Desulfitobacterium hafniense DCB-2: one gene and its partner. The protein of the gene in region 1 binds, or shares a complex with, the protein of each later gene. Links are inferred from orthologs where the notes say so. Each region holds a gene or a part of one and is shown on either strand. Other genes may lie near its edges. The genes, in order: pcrA and uvrB.

Region 1 (7,847 bases):
AAACACCAGCCTGCGTATCCACTTGTATGAACGATGTGCGCGTTTTTGGCGACCTGGACGACCCCGGCAGCCCTCTTCATGAACTGCTCAAGAACCAAGACCTTATCCAACTCCGGGCTGATCTCCAGACCAAGCCGAGAATCTACTATGCCAAGAGTAAACGTATTTAAGGAGGTGAGCCCATGGAAAAAAGAAAGTATCGGCGAAGTATTTGGACCTATGTGTCTCTTCTTTTGTTGGCCTTTGCCGTGGCGGGAGCCATCAATAAGTACCTGATCAGCGGGGAACATGCCTTTGGCGTCAGCCCGGACGTTCCCTGGGGAGCCTTGATTTCCGGCTATGTCTTCTTTGCCGTGGCCGCTACCGGGACAGGGCTGGTGGGTTCCTTAGGCCATGTCTTCCGCATCAGGAAATTCGAAGTTCTCTCCAAGCGCGCTCTGCTGGCCTCCATACTCCTGCTGCTTGCCGCTTTCATCGTGCTGGCCGTGGAGCTGTCCAATCCCTTTAAGATGGTATACCTCCTGCTTTCGCCTAATTTGTCCAGCCCAATCCTTTGGATGGGAGTCTTTTATGGGTTCTATCTGGTGCTGCTGTTCGGTGAGTTCTTTTTCACCATGAAAAACAATCACAAAGCCGCTACCGGAATTGCTTATGTGTCCTTGATCGTTAAATTATCCGCCATCATCAATTTAGGCAGAGTGTTTGGTTTCACTACCACCCGCAGCTTTTGGGACGGGTATTATTATCCGGCGTATATGGTGGTTTCGGCAGTGGTTTCCGGTGCTGCGGTGCTGACCATGATTCATTATCTATCCGGAAAAGAATCCCCGGGGTCCTTCTCACAAAACCCTCAGGGCAAAGACCTTGCCCGCACACTCAGTCAGATCTTAGCCGGTGGGTTGCTTGTCTTTGCGCTCTTCCAGGCCATCAAGGTAGGCACATCCCTGGGCAGCGGCAATCAGGCAGTGGCTCAGGCCGCTCAAGCCTTGATATCCGGTCCGATGGCAGTACCTTTCTGGCTGATGGAAGTCTTGGTAGGAATTGTGGCTCCCTTGCTGATTCTCTATCGATCTAAATTCTCATCACCGGGGCTATCCTTCTGGGCCGGAATCCTGACCATGCTTGGCCTGCTCTTTTCCAGACTGGACTTTGTCTACGCCGGCCAAGTGGTGCCCTTGCAATTGACCGACGCGGCGGCCAAGGCTGTGCATGTGTTCAATGCTTATGCACCGACCTGGAGTGAATGGTCTCTGATTATAGGGGCTGTAGGCTTGATTATCCTGGTGTTCGATTATGCCGAAAGCAAACTTTCTCTGGATTCTCATCATTAAACGAAAATGAAGGTGTAACTATGAATAACACCTGTGCCTCCCGGCAGGCCTTACAGAATTTGCTGCAGCTTTTGGCAGAGTTTTTCACTTTCCCTGATGAGGAGTTCTGTGCAGCGGTCCGCAAGGGGCTTGTCGATCTGCAGGTAAAAGAACTAAGTCAAGGAGCAGGGCTGCCCAGAGAAAGCGAATTTAAGCAGGATGCCCTGACCTATGAGGAGTGGGTGACTGCCTATAATCACTGCTTCTTAGGAGTCCAGAAGCCCTTTGCCCCGCCCATTGAATCGATCTACAAGCCCTGGACCGGGGATGAAAGCTTTCAAGTGTCCTTTAAAGCTCAAAAAGGGTACCTGATGGGGGATTCCGCACACCATGTTCAGCATATTCTTAAATCCTTTGGCCTGGAAATCCCGCCTGAATACACGATGATGCCGGACCACCTGATCATTCTTTTGGAATTGCTGGCCTTTTTGGTGGGGGGCGGTTTTGAAAAAGAGGCTAAGCAGTTTTGCCGGGACCATTTCGACTGGCTGCCGGATCTGCAAAAGGCTATTGAAGCTCTTCCCGTCAATGGACGCCTTTTCATGGCGGCTCTTGCTGAATTAGAAGGCCTTCTCCAAGCTTTCCTGAATCAGGATCAGAAGCATGGACCTTTGCAGGAAATGATTGAACCGGCCAGGTTTCTGAATTAAATTGGCTCATTACGAGTCAGTTTAAATAAAAAAGGGGGAAAAAGAATGTTAAAACATCTAAAACAATCAAAAGCCTTAACACTGGTCATCTCTCTGCTGCTTGTTCTCAGTCTCGTTACCGGCTGCGGCTCTGCACCCGCATCCACCACGCCTGCCCAACCGCCGGCAAGTCAGGAACCTGCTAAACCGGAAACCCCGGCGCAGCCTGAACAACCGGCGGCAACTGCTCCTACCGTAGAGTCCAACACCTTAGGCTGGGATGATTGGTCAGCCAAAATGAAAGGGACCATTAACAAGGATTACTACATCGTCGACTTAAGAACTCCTGATGAAATCAAGCTGGAAAAAGCCCTGGAAGGCTCCATCAACATCGATGCCAATGCCACCCTTGGCACCGGCAATACCGATGTTATCGACGAAAAACTGCAAGGTGTAGCTAAAGACGCCGTCGTCCTCGTTCATTGCAAATCCGGGGGCAGAGCGAAAAAGAATCTTCAAGCTTTCTTAGACAAAGGCTATGTCAATGCTTTTGCCCTTGACGGCTGGACTGCTTTTGATGCCAAAGGCTATTTTGGCGCCACGAAAATTACTGCCAGCTCCGAGCAGCTTAAGCCGGATGCCTGGGTAGCAAAAATGCAAGGAACGATTGGTAAAGAATATTATGTCCTCGATGCCCGTGACAAGAGTGAATATGATGCCGGACATATTGAAGGCGCTTTGAATTTCGGTGTCAGAGATCAATTCACTGTGGATCATGCCGCCACCATCGCCAAAGTGAAGGAAGCCATTCCCAACAAAGATGCTTTAGTCCTGGTTCATTGCGCGGTAGGCGCCCGTGCGAAAGTAGCTCAGGCTCATCTGAAGGCTGAAGGCTATACTAATGTAATAACCCTGGACAATAAGATTACCATTGATGCCAGCGGCAACTATAAGTTTGAATAAATAACCTAAGTAAAAATTATCATGGTAATAATTATGATTTTGCCAGCGTTGCTCATGGGGATATCATTTTTATCATCCCTCTGGACGATGACGATGTAACATTTATGGCTTAAACAGGCCGCCGTTCAACTACGGCGGCCTGTTTCATGTTAAGCTGAAAGGAAATCTCCAGGAAAGTCTTAAATAAGCTCCCCATCCTATGATATAATAATAAGTCGAATAGTGAGGTGGAGTGAGATGTATCGTTTAGAGGATTTGAACCCGGTTCAGCGCCAAGCGGTAGAGCATCGGGAAGGTCCCCTATTAATATTAGCAGGGGCAGGCTCCGGGAAAACACGGGTTTTAACTTACCGTATCGCCCATTTAATCGCCCAAGGCGTTGAGCCCTGGCACATTCTGGCCATTACCTTTACCAATAAAGCAGCCCAGGAAATGCGTGACCGGGTCTACAGCCTGGTAGGCAGTGAAGGGAGAGGGCTTTGGGTAGCAACCTTTCACTCTGCTTGTGTGCGGATTTTAAGAAGCGAGATCGGCTATTTGCCCGGATATTCGCGGAGTTTTGTCATTTATGACAGTGGGGATCAGCTGGCATTGATCAAATCCTGCATGAAAGAACTGAACCTGGATGAGAAGAAATTTGCACCCCGGGCTATCGAAGCGGTGATCAGTGATGCCAAGAATAAGCTGCTGACACCGGAGGATTTTTCCCGCCGGGCCAAGGATTATTTTGAGCAAAAGGCAGAACGGGTCTACGAACTGTATCTAAAGAAGCTCCTGGCCAATAATGCTCTGGATTTCGATGACATCATCATGCTGACGGTCCGGCTGTTCCGGGAGAACCCTGAAGTATTGTCCCAGTATCAGGATAAATTCCGCTACATTCTTGTGGATGAGTATCAGGATACCAACCATGCCCAATACGCTTTGGTCAATCTTCTGGCTAAGAAATACCGCAACCTCTGTGTGGTGGGGGATGACGACCAATCCATCTATATGTTTCGCGGGGCCGATGTGCAGAATATCCTGGATTTTGAACGGGATTATCCCGAAGCCAAAACCTTGAAGCTGGAGCAGAATTACCGTTCAACCAAATCTATTCTCCAGGCCGCCAATTCAGTGGTTCAGAACAATACGGAGAGAAAAGAAAAATCCCTATGGACGGAAAATGAGGACGGGCAGCCTATTGTCTATTACGTGGCAGACAATGAGCATGATGAAGCCCGTTATATGGGTGAGCGCATTCAACGCCTGCTCAATGTGGAAGGTCGCAAATTTAATGAGTTTGCCGTACTTTACCGCACCAATGCTCAATCCCGGGTTATTGAAGAACGCTTTATGAAGGAAGGAATCCCATATCGGATTTTTTCGGGACTTAAGTTCTACGAACGGATGGAAATCAAGGATATCCTGGCTTATCTGCGCATTCTTCATAACCCGGCGGATCAAGTGAGCTTTTCCCGGGTTTTGAATGTTCCCAAGCGGGGCTTGGGAGAGAGCACTTTAGAAAAGATTCTCGATTATGCCAATGAACAGGAGATGCCTGTTCTGGATGCGATCATGGAGGCCGACTATATACCTGAGCTGCAGTCACGGGCCAAGAAACCTTTGCTGGCTTTTGCCCACCTGATGCAAGAGCTCAGGGCCTTAGCCGCCGCGGAGAGCTCAGTAACCAAATTGGTTGAAGAAGTATTAAAACGGACCGGATATTGGGATAATCTGGTTAGTGATAAATCGCCGGAAGCGGAAGCCCGGCTGGAAAACCTGCGGGAGTTTTTATCCGTGACCGCTGAATATGACGAGAAAGCGGATAACTACGAAACCGCGGTGGTCCAGGAGGGGATTGAGGATGCCCTGGTTCCCGGACTGACAGGGTTTTTGGAGCAAGTGTCCTTAGTAGCTCAGATCGACTCTTTGGATCAGGCAGATGATGCTGTGGTGATGATGACCATCCACAGTGCCAAAGGGCTGGAATTCCCGGTGGTTTTCCTGGGCGGGATGGAGGAAGGAATCTTCCCCAGCAGCCGCTCCATGCTTGATCCGGTGCTTTTGGCGGAAGAGCGGAGACTTTGCTACGTGGCCATAACCCGTGCCCGGGAGCGTCTCTATCTGGCCTATGCCCAGCAGCGGATGCTTTACGGAAGAACTCAATACAACCGCCCTTCCGAGTTCTTTCAGGAAATTCCCACCCATGTCCTGGTGGACCGGGATCCTATTGATCCCCCGCCCACCCGGGCCCAGAAGGCCCATTCAGCTGCGGCAAGGCCGGCAGCGACGCCCTCGGGAGGCCCATCACCCTGGAGAACCGGGGAGAGAACTATTGGCAATCCCGTCCAGGATGCCCCCGGGGTGGACTATAAAGTGGGAGAAAAAGTGGAACATGCCAAATTTGGCAAAGGTGTGATTGTAGCTATCAAAGGCGAGGGGAGTTCGGCTGAACTTTCCGTGGTCTTTGGGGGCGAGATCAAGAAGCTTATGGCGGAATATGCCAGGCTTGTTAAGCTTTGATTGGGAATGCTTGGTTTGATTGAGAACCTTTAGTCTGATATATTCATGTCGTTATGGGAAAGGACAGAACAACGTGTCAAAAAAAATCCATGTCGTAGGTCATAGAAACCCGGATACCGATTCTATTTGCGCAGCCATTGCCTATGCCCGCTTAAAACAGCGCCTGGGCATGGACCATGTTATCCCTTACCGGGCCGGAAAAATCAACCGTGAGACGGAATTCGTCTTAAATGCTTTCGGAGTGGAAGCTCCGGAGCTCTTAAAGGATCTTCATCTTCGCGTCAAGGATATGCTCAATGGTCCTATTCCTGCGGTTAAACCAAGAACCTCTCTTCTGGAAGCCTGGAAGATTATGAAAGAGAGTAACCAAAAGACCCTGCCTGTGGTGGATCATACCGAGCAAATGATCGGGATGATCACGGTAGGTGATTTATCCGGTTCTTACATTGAGAGCATGGCGGATCATGAGTTGGAATCCCTGCATATTCCGGTGGAAAACGTGATCAGAACACTGAACGGACGCTTATTGGTAGGCAGTGCAGAGCAGGATCTTAAAGGGAATGTCTATGTGGGGGCCATGCGCCATGAGACTCTGGAAGCTTATGTAGGCAATGGCAATATTGTCCTGATGGGAGATCGGCAGACCGCCCAGGAAAGCGTTCTCCGCCAAGGGGTATCGGCCCTGATTCTTACGGGGGGTGCGACCTTAGCGCCGGAGCTGGAAGACTTAGCCCGTCAGCAGAATTGCGTGGTCATCTCTGTGCCCTATGATACTTTTACGGCGGCCCGGCTCCTGCCCATGACTGCCCCGGTGCAAAATGCCATGAAAACAGAGGGTATCGTCGCTTTTAATGAAGATGATCTGATCTCTGAAGTCAAAGAGAAGATGTTGGAAACCCGTTTCCGCAATTATCCTGTCCTGGATGAACAGGGCAAGGTCGTCGGCTTGATCAGCCGCTATCACCTTCTGAGCCTGAGCCGGAAACAAGTGATCCTCGTGGATCACAATGAATTTGGCCAAGCCGTCGTGGGCACGGATCAAGCCCAGATTCTTGAGGTGGTCGATCACCATCGGGTAGGCGGGATCCAAACCGGAGAGCCAATCCTCTTCCGCAATGAGCCTGTGGGCTCCACCTGCACCATCGTGGCCAAATGCTATCGGGATTGGGATGTTGTTCCGGAAAAAGCTATCGCAGGAATCATGCTGGGAGCTATTTTATCCGATACGGTTATTTTTAAATCTCCCACCTGCACCGAGATCGATAGAGAGAATGCCACTTACCTGGCCAGCATCGCCGGAGTAGATCCCAAGGAATTTGGGGTGCAAATGTTCAAGGCAGCTTCCAATCTTGGGGAGCGGCAAGTGGATGAGCTGATCGAAGAAGATCTCAAAGAATTTACTATGGGAGAGCTCCGGGTTGGCATCGGTCAATTCAGTGTCATGGGGCTGGAAGGTCTGGATCAATTGCGGGCCGAATTATCCCAAAGGCTGGAAGAGATTCGCGGCCAGCGGGCTATGAATTACCTGATGCTGATGGTGACCGACCTCTTGGAGGAAAACACGGAATTGTTCATCAGCGGCGCCAAGCCTGAGGAGATAGCCAAGGCTTTTGATAAACCCCTGGACAAGGAGAGCATTTTCCTTCCTGGGGTGCTGTCCCGGAAGAAGCAGGTGGTTCCCCCCTTGTCGAAATATTTCCTTCAATAAATAGCTCCCGGAGAATTGAGTTCCTTTAACGGGTTAGACTATAGATGGCGTTGTGAGGGTGACCCGCAGCGCCTCTCCTGTACAATACAAAGCTGAATGCCTGCTTTGAAAGGCATGAAAGCTAGGTCTCCAGGATTTTGCTTTACACCGGTCGCTCCATAAGCTGCGCGGACAAAACTAACGCTCAAGCTCTCCGCTCCGTCGGGTGCCCGCCCAAATCGCTCCTCGAAAGCACTGCTTTCGCACTTGTTCTCAGTGGGCGGTTGGAAACGTCCTGTTTCCAACCCGACTCCGCTGCGTGCTTTTCGCGAAGTTTTGTTTCCGCTTGCTTAAATTCGCTCCCTAGTGTAAAGCAAAATGCTTGGGCAGCTTTGCGGGTCTGAGTGAGCAGGGCTTTGTGGGGAAGATGGGGCAGGTTGTTGACCCGGGCCGCTTTTTCCGTCTTTACCGACGCCGCTTGAGGCGGCAAGGTCGGCTATCCTGGGAAAGGTTTAAGGGGTGGCTATAGAAAAGGCTCCAGAAAGGGTCCCAGAAAAGACTCCAGAAAAGACTCGCAAAAGTCTCAAAAGAAGTGCTAAAGTCCCGCAAGACGTAGCTTTAGGCACAAAAGGGAACGGATTTAGCGGAGGGGCGGTCGGGTGAACGAGGCTTTCTTAACGAAGCGGAGTCACG
Region 2 (7,812 bases), 3.4 Mb from region 1 along the record:
TTGTGATCCCGTCAGCCAGAAATCTCCTGGACGATGATGCCGATCAATATGGATTTTGATATAGGAAAACAGTTCTGGGGCGTACTGCACTTCGTCAATAAACACTGGCGGTTTGTGGATTTGGAGAAACATCTTCGGGTCGTTTTTTGCCATCTGACGCTCGGTCAGATCGTCCAGAGTAACATAGTTTCGTCCGATTTTCTCCTCTGCGGCCAGCTTTTGCAGCATAGTGGTCTTTCCCGTCTGCCTTGGGCCGGTAAGCAGCAAAGCCGGGAATTCTTTGGCTAGGCGGAGAAAAGTATTTTCCATGGCTCTTTTAATATAGTTCACCTTATCACCCCTCGGCTAAAAGTTAACCTGCTATAATTATGGCCGGATGAGCAGTGAAGATCAAGTGAAAATCGTCTATAATTAGTTTTATATATATTTTGGCCGAATATCTTCTTTTTAAACTAACCCTGCTTGCATTAATCGCGGCTAGACATCGCTTCTACCCAAGATGATGTCAGTCAGATTCGAATCCGGATTCGAATCTGACAAGCCTTTTTGAGCGGTGTATCCAACCAAGCGCCAGAAACAATTTGCCGGTCTTTTTCAGCAAATCCTGTGACCGCTGACCCTCCTTGTGCATACACTACACCGCAAGCAAATTTCAAGGGGGAAAGGACATGGGGAATAAACCCAGTGGACGGCATTACTTTGCAGAGGGGATTACCAATCGCGGCTATATATCACTTCTACCCAATATGATGTCAGAATGGGAACGTACTTATGTCCTGATGGGAGGACCGGGCACAGGTAAATCCACCACGATTAAGATGATTGGACTGGATCTCCTTGATCGGGGGTATGAGGTTGATTTTCTCCGTTCTGCACGGGATCCGGACTCCATGGCGGGGGTGCTGATTCGCCGTTTCAACTGGGCGATCCTTGATCACTATGAGATTGCTCCTTTGCATTGGCGCGCACCGGGGGTGATTGAGCATTTTGTTGATTTTTCCAAATACTGCAATCAGGGAAAGCTTGAGCAACAAAGGCTGAGAGTTCTTGAATTGGGAGAAAAGATCAAACGCGGCCAACAAAGAATAGGTGAAATCCTGGCTGAGGAATTTGGAGGAAGAATTCGCGAGCGGTTTTATGCCAAGGCGGATGAGGGCAGGCCCTGGCTGCCCAAGCTTTATGCCTCAGATTTATTTAAAGAAGCAAAAGGTCCTTGGAGCAAGGCTCAGGACGCTTTGAAAAAGATCCAGAAGAGCGCTGTTCAGTCCTTTTTTCTTCATGGAATCAATCCGGAGGGCTGGCTGAATCTGGCTCCCTACTTCTTGACGGACTATGACCAGATTCGTTTCGATGGGGAAGAGGCTCATGAAGCCATGGAATGGGTGTTGCAGGAAGCGGAACAGCTGGGGCAGGTTATTGATATTGTCTTACATCCGCTTTACCCTGATGAAATTTTAGGCATTGTCTTTCCGGAAAGAAATCTGGCCATTTGGCAAGGGGATCCGGAGCATCTGGAGGATCAAGGATTAGGGTGTCCCTTTAGCAATGATCTCAAAAAAGCTCTGCTGGACACTCAGAGGCTGAGAGATAAACTTAAAGCTATTTATACAAAAACGGTCGACTTTGATCAAGTCGATAGCATGAAGACAGATTTATTGAGCTCTATTTTAAGAGATATGGACAAAAAAGTTCATACCATTGATTGACAGCAGTTGCCTTTCATATTTCATACAATCAAGGGAAGACTAGATATACTCATGATAAGCACCAAAAACGGTGCTTTTTTGGCACTATCAGAAAGCATAAGCTTGCGCTATATACTTTCTAAAGCATAAGTGCAACCAGCGACTTCGCCTCATTTGCGGGTATGTGTTTAAGGATCGGCGAAGTCGGGTTTTCTTTATAGTGTGAAACACAAGGTGTTCATAAAGTGGATCGACCCTGGAAAGGAGCGTGTTCCATGAAAAAAGTGCTTTCCTTGATCATCGTGTTACTTCTAAGTATGGCCTTAACCGGCTGCAACATGCAATCTCTTTTGGGCGGCTTAATGGGGAGCAAGGAGAAAACCTCGAGTAAATCCTCTCAGCAAGAAGAGAAAAAAATAATAGCGGTGGCTTTGAACCAGGAGGATCCCAATAAAGATATGTTTCTGCTCGGCATCCAGGAGTTGGCTGAAAAAGAAGAATTGGAAGTTAAGGTTTTGACGTCAAAAGAACAAGGGGATGCCAACGCCCTTAAGGATGCCAAGGTTCTCATTGTTCAAGCTGGGGAGCAGTCCTTTTTAAAGGAAGCGGAAAAGGGAGATATACCTATTCTGGCGTTAAACGGGCTGCCGCCCGGAGTGAAAGCCAAAGGGGTCATCCTGCCTGATCCGGATCAAACAGGCAGGCTAATGGCCCAGCAAATCCAGGGAAAGGTTACTGAAGGGCAGGTCGTCTACCTGCAGGGGGAAGCAGAAGATGCCGTCGCTCAAATGAATATGGCGGCCTTTAAGCAAGAGCTGGGTAAAAACCCCAAGATAACGGTACATAGCATTACCAATCCTCCGGAATCGGAAACCATAGCCATGCAAAGCCTTATGGAACATTTGCAGAAGAACCCCGGCCAAGTGAAGGCCATCTGCGCTAAGAATGAGAAGCTCCTTGCCCTGGCTTATGAACTGCTCAGATCCATGCAGCTTACCGATAAAGTTCAGCTTATGGGAGGACAGGCTAATTCCAAATCCTTGCAAAGGATTGCTTCAGGCAGTCAGATCGCAGATATTGATACATCACCCTATGTTCAAGGTGTTAATGCCTTTCAATGGGCGCAAAAATTAATGGATAAGCAATCCGTAGATATAACACAATCCATTACCGGCGATCAAGGTGAAGTGGCGGCGAAGATCATTCCGGTTAAAACGGTGACGACAGAAAATCTCGCCCTTATTCAGAAAAGCTATGCTAAAGCAGCCGAAGCTCAAAAAGAGCTGGAAAGGAAAAAATCGGAGTCTCAGACGAAGGGCTCGGAAAGTCAAGGGAAGCAAAAAAGTACAGAAAAAAGCAGTAATGAAGATAGTGGAAAAGAACAGAGCGGCGAAGGGAAAGATGCAGAGTCCAAAGAACAGGGCCAGGAAGGCTCTTCTTCAGCCCAGGGGCAGAGCGGCGGGCAGGGAGTTATGCCCGAAGGGGTAAGCAAAGTGACTGAAAAAGTTCATACAGAAATTCTCCGCGAATATCTGGATGAAAAGGGCAATGTTTTGGGAACAGAGAAAAATGCCAATGATCAAGTCCGTACCATTCCTCCGGAAATGCTCCTGAAAGAACAGCAACAACAACAGCAGCAACAGCAACAACAAGGAGAACAAGGACAGCAGGGGGATAGACAGGATAAGCAAGGAGGGAATAGCTCAGAACAAGCGAAACAGGGGGAATAGAGAAAGATACTTCTTAAAATTACCAGTAAAAAACAGCGAAAAGCCGAAAATATGTTCGGCTTTTTTGTTTTGTTTCTAAGCAAGAAGTGGTATAATCTTGCTTAGAATGATTTGAAGACTGGAACAAGCAGAATATAAACCAGGATTTTAGAAGAGAAAGGAGATTGGAGCACCCCATGGAGTTCCGTTTACGCGCTCCCTACAAACCCTCCGGGGATCAGCCTCAGGCCATTGATGCTCTGGTCGAAAGTATCCATTCCGGCAGACGTCATCAAACCCTGCTGGGGGTGACAGGTTCAGGAAAAACCTTTACCATGGCCAACATCATCGAAAAAGTTCAACGGCCCACTCTGATTCTCGCCCATAATAAGACCTTAGCGGCTCAGCTTTACACTGAGTTCAAGGAATTCTTCCCGGAAAATGCAGTGGAATATTTCGTCAGTTATTATGATTATTATCAGCCGGAAGCTTATGTTCCTTCCAGCGATACCTATATAGAAAAGGATTCTTCGATCAATGATGAGATCGATAAAATGCGCCACTCCGCTACGGCGGCCTTGTTCGAACGGCGTGATGTGATTGTGGTGGCCAGTGTGTCCTGCATCTATGGCTTGGGTTCCCCTGAGGAATACCGGGATTTGATGGTTTCCCTGCGGCAGGGGCAGGAAATTGACCGCAATGACATTCTCAAAAAGCTCATCTCCATTCAGTACGATCGCAATGATCTGGCTTTTGAACGGGGAACTTTCCGTGTCCGGGGAGATGTGGTGGAAGTCCATCCCGCCGGCTCCAGTGAGCATGCTGTTCGGATCGAAATGTTCGGGGATGAAATCGAACATATTTACGAGATCAATGTCCTTACCGGTGAAATTTTGGGAGAACGCCGGCATGTCTCCATTTTCCCGAATTCTCACTATGTCACGGCACGGGATAAAGTATTGGTAGCTGCTGAGAATATTGAAAAGGAATTGGAAGAGCAGCTCAGACGGTTTAAGGATGAAGACAAACTTTTGGAAGCTCAGCGTTTAGAGCAGAGAACCCGCTATGATCTGGAGATGCTGAGGGAAATGGGATTTTGCAATGGCGTTGAAAACTATTCCCGCCATTTAACCTTCCGGGAGGCCGGAGAAACTCCTTATACCCTTTTGCACTTTTTCCCGGAAGATTACCTGATGATGATTGACGAATCCCATGTCACGCTGCCTCAGGTCCGGGGTATGTATGAAGGGGACCGTTCCCGTAAAACCACTCTGGTAGACTACGGATTCCGGCTGCCCTCTGCTTTGGATAACCGCCCCTTAAAGTTTGCTGAATTTGAAACGCTGGTCCCTCAGCGGGTTTATATCAGTGCTACTCCCGGGCCTTATGAGCTGGAACATTGCCCCCAGATTGTGGAGCAAATTATTCGCCCTACCGGGCTTTTGGATCCGGAGATTTCGGTCCGGCCCACCAAGGGCCAGATCGATGATCTGATCGGGGAAATCAACCAAAGGATTGCCCGGGATGAGCGGGTGCTCGTCACTACCCTGACCAAAAAGATGGCAGAGGATTTAACGGATTACCTGAAAAATCTCAATATGGCCGTTAAATACCTCCACTCCGATATTACAACCCTGGAGCGGGTGGAGATCCTGCGGGAATTGCGTTTGGGAGATATCGATGTCATCGTGGGCATCAATCTGCTCCGGGAGGGCTTGGACCTTCCCGAGGTTTCCCTGGTGGCTATTCTCGATGCGGACAAAGAGGGTTTTCTCCGTGCCGAGCGCTCCCTGATTCAGACCATTGGCCGCGCCGCCCGGAATGCCCAGGGAAAAGTCATCATGTATGCGGACCAAATGACCCGCTCCATGGAAGTGGCCATCGGCGAAACCAACCGCCGCCGGGCCATCCAGGAAGCCTATAATGAAAAGCATGGGATTACCCCTCAGACCATTCGCAAGAAAATCTACGAAATCCCGGAAGCCACTAAGGTGGCGGAAAAGAAAGCAGCCTATGGATCAAAAATGCCGGCCGAGGAATTGGCTGAGCTGCTCAAAAGTCTGGAACAGGAGATGCGCTTAGCCGCTAAAGATATGGACTTTGAACGGGCAGCGGAGATCCGGGATGCGATGATCGAGCTTAAAGGGGAAGAGAATAAGTATAAGCGGCCCACCCAGGGCCGTGCCCGCAAGCGAGAGGCGGCGGCTCCGGCAGGGCGTAAGAGTGGGCCCAGGAAGAGGGGCGGGTAGTTCCCTTTCTAAGATGAACAAAAGAATTCTCTTCAGGATTTTGCGTTACACCGTTCGCTCGGAAAGCTGCGCGGTGCCAAACTAACGCTCAAGCTCTCCGCTCCAACGGGTCCCCGGCTAAGTCGCTCCTGCTCCCAACCCGTTTCCGCTGCTAGCTTTTCGCGAAGTTTGGCATCCTGCTCGCTTTGAAGTCGCTTCACTATTGTAACGCAAAATCCTTGGGCAACATCTTAAAGTGCTTGGAGTATTTTTTGGTGTATCGATGTTATGGTCATTCTTAAAAGCAGTAATGCTGCCTAAAAGCTTAGAGAGCTTCGTCCTTGAACCAAGGGGTATTCCCTTTCTTCAGAGCTATTCTTAAGGGATCCTCAGAAACTGCCCAAGGATTTTGATTTACAGCAGAGAACGGATTTAAGCGAGCAGGTAAGCAATCTTCGTGAAAAGACTGCAGCAGAGTCGGGTTGGAAACAGGACGTTTCCAACCGCCCATTGATAACAAGTGCGAAAGCAGTGCTTTCGAGGAGCGATTTGGGCGGGCACCTGACGGAGCGGAGGTCTTGAGCGATTAGATTGCTCCGCGCAGCTTATGGAGTGAACGAGTAAAGCAAAATCCTGGAGAGGCTGCGTTTACAAAGTAATGCCCCGAAAAGCTTCATAAAACAATCTAATCTTTACCGAGGAGGCCCCCTATGACCCAGAACTTTATCAAAGTCCGCGGCGCCCGCGCCCATAACTTGAAAAATATCAATGTGGATATCCCCAGAGACCAGCTGGTGGTTGTCACCGGCTTATCCGGCTCCGGAAAATCCTCGCTGGCTTTTGACACCATTTACGCTGAAGGTCAACGCCGCTATGTAGAATCTCTGTCTGCCTATGCCCGTATGTTTCTTGGGCAAATGGACAAGCCGGATGTGGATTATATCGAAGGCCTGTCGCCGGCCATCTCCATTGACCAAAAAACGACCAACCGTAACCCCCGCTCTACAGTGGGAACGGTGACGGAAGTCTATGATTATCTGCGTCTCCTCTATGCCCGGGTCGGCCACCCCCATTGTCCCCAATGCGGCAGAGAAATCAGCCAGCAAACGGTACAGCAAATGGTGGATCAGATCATGGTCTACCCGGAACGCACCAAGCTGCAAATTTTAGCCCCCTTAGTCAAAGGGAAAAAGGGTGAGCATGTCAAAGTGCTTGAAGATGCCCGCAAGGCGGGATATGTACGGGTAAGGGTGGATGGTGAAAATCGGGATTTAAGCGAAGAGATTAAATTAGAAAAAAATAAGAAGCACTCCATCGAAGTTGTGGTGGACCGTATCGCTTTAAAGCCTGATAGTGCGGTCCGTCTGGCCGACTCCCTGGAAACGGCTTTGAAGCTGGGGGAAGGAAATGTCCTTGTGGACATTATTGATAATACGGAAATCCTGTTCAGTGAAAATTTTGCCTGCCCGGACTGCGGTATAGCCCTTGAAGAGATCTCTCCCCGCCTTTTTTCTTTTAACAGCCCTTATGGAGCCTGCCCTGATTGTACGGGCTTAGGGGCCAATCTGGAAGTGGATATCGACTTGATCATTCCTAATAAGAAGCTGAGTCTCGGCGAAGGAGCCATCGTCCCCTGGGCCAAATCCCAATCCAGCTACTATCCGGCCATGATGGCGGCGGTCAGTGAAGCCCTCGGTTTTACCATGGATACTCCCTTGGCAGAACTCTCTGAAGAGCAATGGAAGGGCCTGCTGTACGGCATTGCAAAGCCCATAAAATACACGTTTATGAGTTTCTTTGACGAGAAGCCGAAAATTCATTCAGGACCTTTTGAGGGGCTTATTCCCTTTTTTGAGCGGCGCTACAAGGAATCCACTTCCGATTATGTCCGAACTGAAATCGAAAGCTTTATGAGCGAGCATGATTGCCCTTCCTGCAAAGGAAAGCGCCTCAAGCCGGAGGCTTTAGCGGTGACTGTAGGGGAGCTATCCATCGATGATTATACCCGCTTGCCGATTACAGAAGCGTTGGAGTTTATCACCCAATTGCAGCTTAGTGAAAAAGAGCAGACTATCGCCCGGCAAATTCTCAAGGAGGTTCGGGAACGCCTGGGCTTCTTAGTCAATGTAGGGCTGGATTATCTTACCCTGCATCGGGCGGCGGGGACCCTTTCCGGCGGAGAAGCTCAGC

What was found.
Region 2: the proteins of pcrA (region 1) and uvrB are in contact, whole or in part, in a crystal structure (PDB 7EGT), measured with the Thermus thermophilus proteins. The link is inferred for Desulfitobacterium hafniense DCB-2 from one-to-one orthologs. Residues at the interface, in WP_096412145.1 of Thermus thermophilus: His654, Arg656, Phe657, Gln666, Asp668, Glu669, Lys680, Arg681, Leu682, Ser683, Lys685, Tyr686, Ala687; in WP_096411307.1 of Thermus thermophilus: Glu23, Leu25, Arg26, Asp27, Gly28, Glu29, Arg30, Phe31, Arg55, Glu326, Asp327, Phe328, Glu379, Ser382, Gln383, His398, Gly400, Arg401.

Annotation. Positions count from the first base shown.
Region 1 is NC_011830.1:1,607,219-1,615,065, forward strand. Bases 2,847-5,833 are described here. They hold pcrA (DNA helicase PcrA), read left to right. Parts: upstream 2,847-3,199; coding sequence 3,200-5,467; downstream 5,468-5,833. Other genes in these bases: DHAF_RS07550 (rhodanese-like domain-containing protein), read left to right, coding at 2,847-2,962; DHAF_RS07560 (putative manganese-dependent inorganic diphosphatase), read left to right, coding at 5,541-5,833. Outside these bases: DHAF_RS07535 (4Fe-4S dicluster domain-containing protein), read left to right, coding at 1-170; nrfD (NrfD/PsrC family molybdoenzyme membrane anchor subunit), read left to right, coding at 183-1,331; DHAF_RS07545 (TorD/DmsD family molecular chaperone), read left to right, coding at 1,352-2,020; more of DHAF_RS07550, read left to right, coding at 2,066-2,846; more of DHAF_RS07560, read left to right, coding at 5,834-7,175; DHAF_RS26665 (hypothetical protein), read right to left, coding at 7,214-7,459; DHAF_RS07565 (hypothetical protein), read right to left, coding at 7,360-7,644. UniProt on the Escherichia coli protein: A helicase with DNA-dependent ATPase activity. Unwinds DNA duplexes with 3'-5' polarity. Translocates on single-stranded DNA with 3'-5' polarity. Initiates unwinding more efficiently from a nicked substrate than double-stranded DNA.
Region 2 is NC_011830.1:5,054,680-5,062,491, reverse strand. Bases 3,166-6,117 are described here. They hold uvrB (excinuclease ABC subunit UvrB), read left to right. Parts: upstream 3,166-3,591; coding sequence 3,592-5,643; downstream 5,644-6,117. Other genes in these bases: DHAF_RS23610 (sugar ABC transporter substrate-binding protein), read left to right, coding at 3,166-3,415. In the rest of the region: DHAF_RS23620 (ATP-binding protein), read right to left, coding at 1-330; DHAF_RS23615 (hypothetical protein), read left to right, coding at 624-1,706; more of DHAF_RS23610, read left to right, coding at 1,961-3,165; excinuclease ABC subunit UvrA, read left to right, coding at 6,333-7,812. UniProt on the Escherichia coli protein: The UvrABC repair system catalyzes the recognition and processing of DNA lesions. A damage recognition complex composed of 2 UvrA and 2 UvrB subunits scans DNA for abnormalities.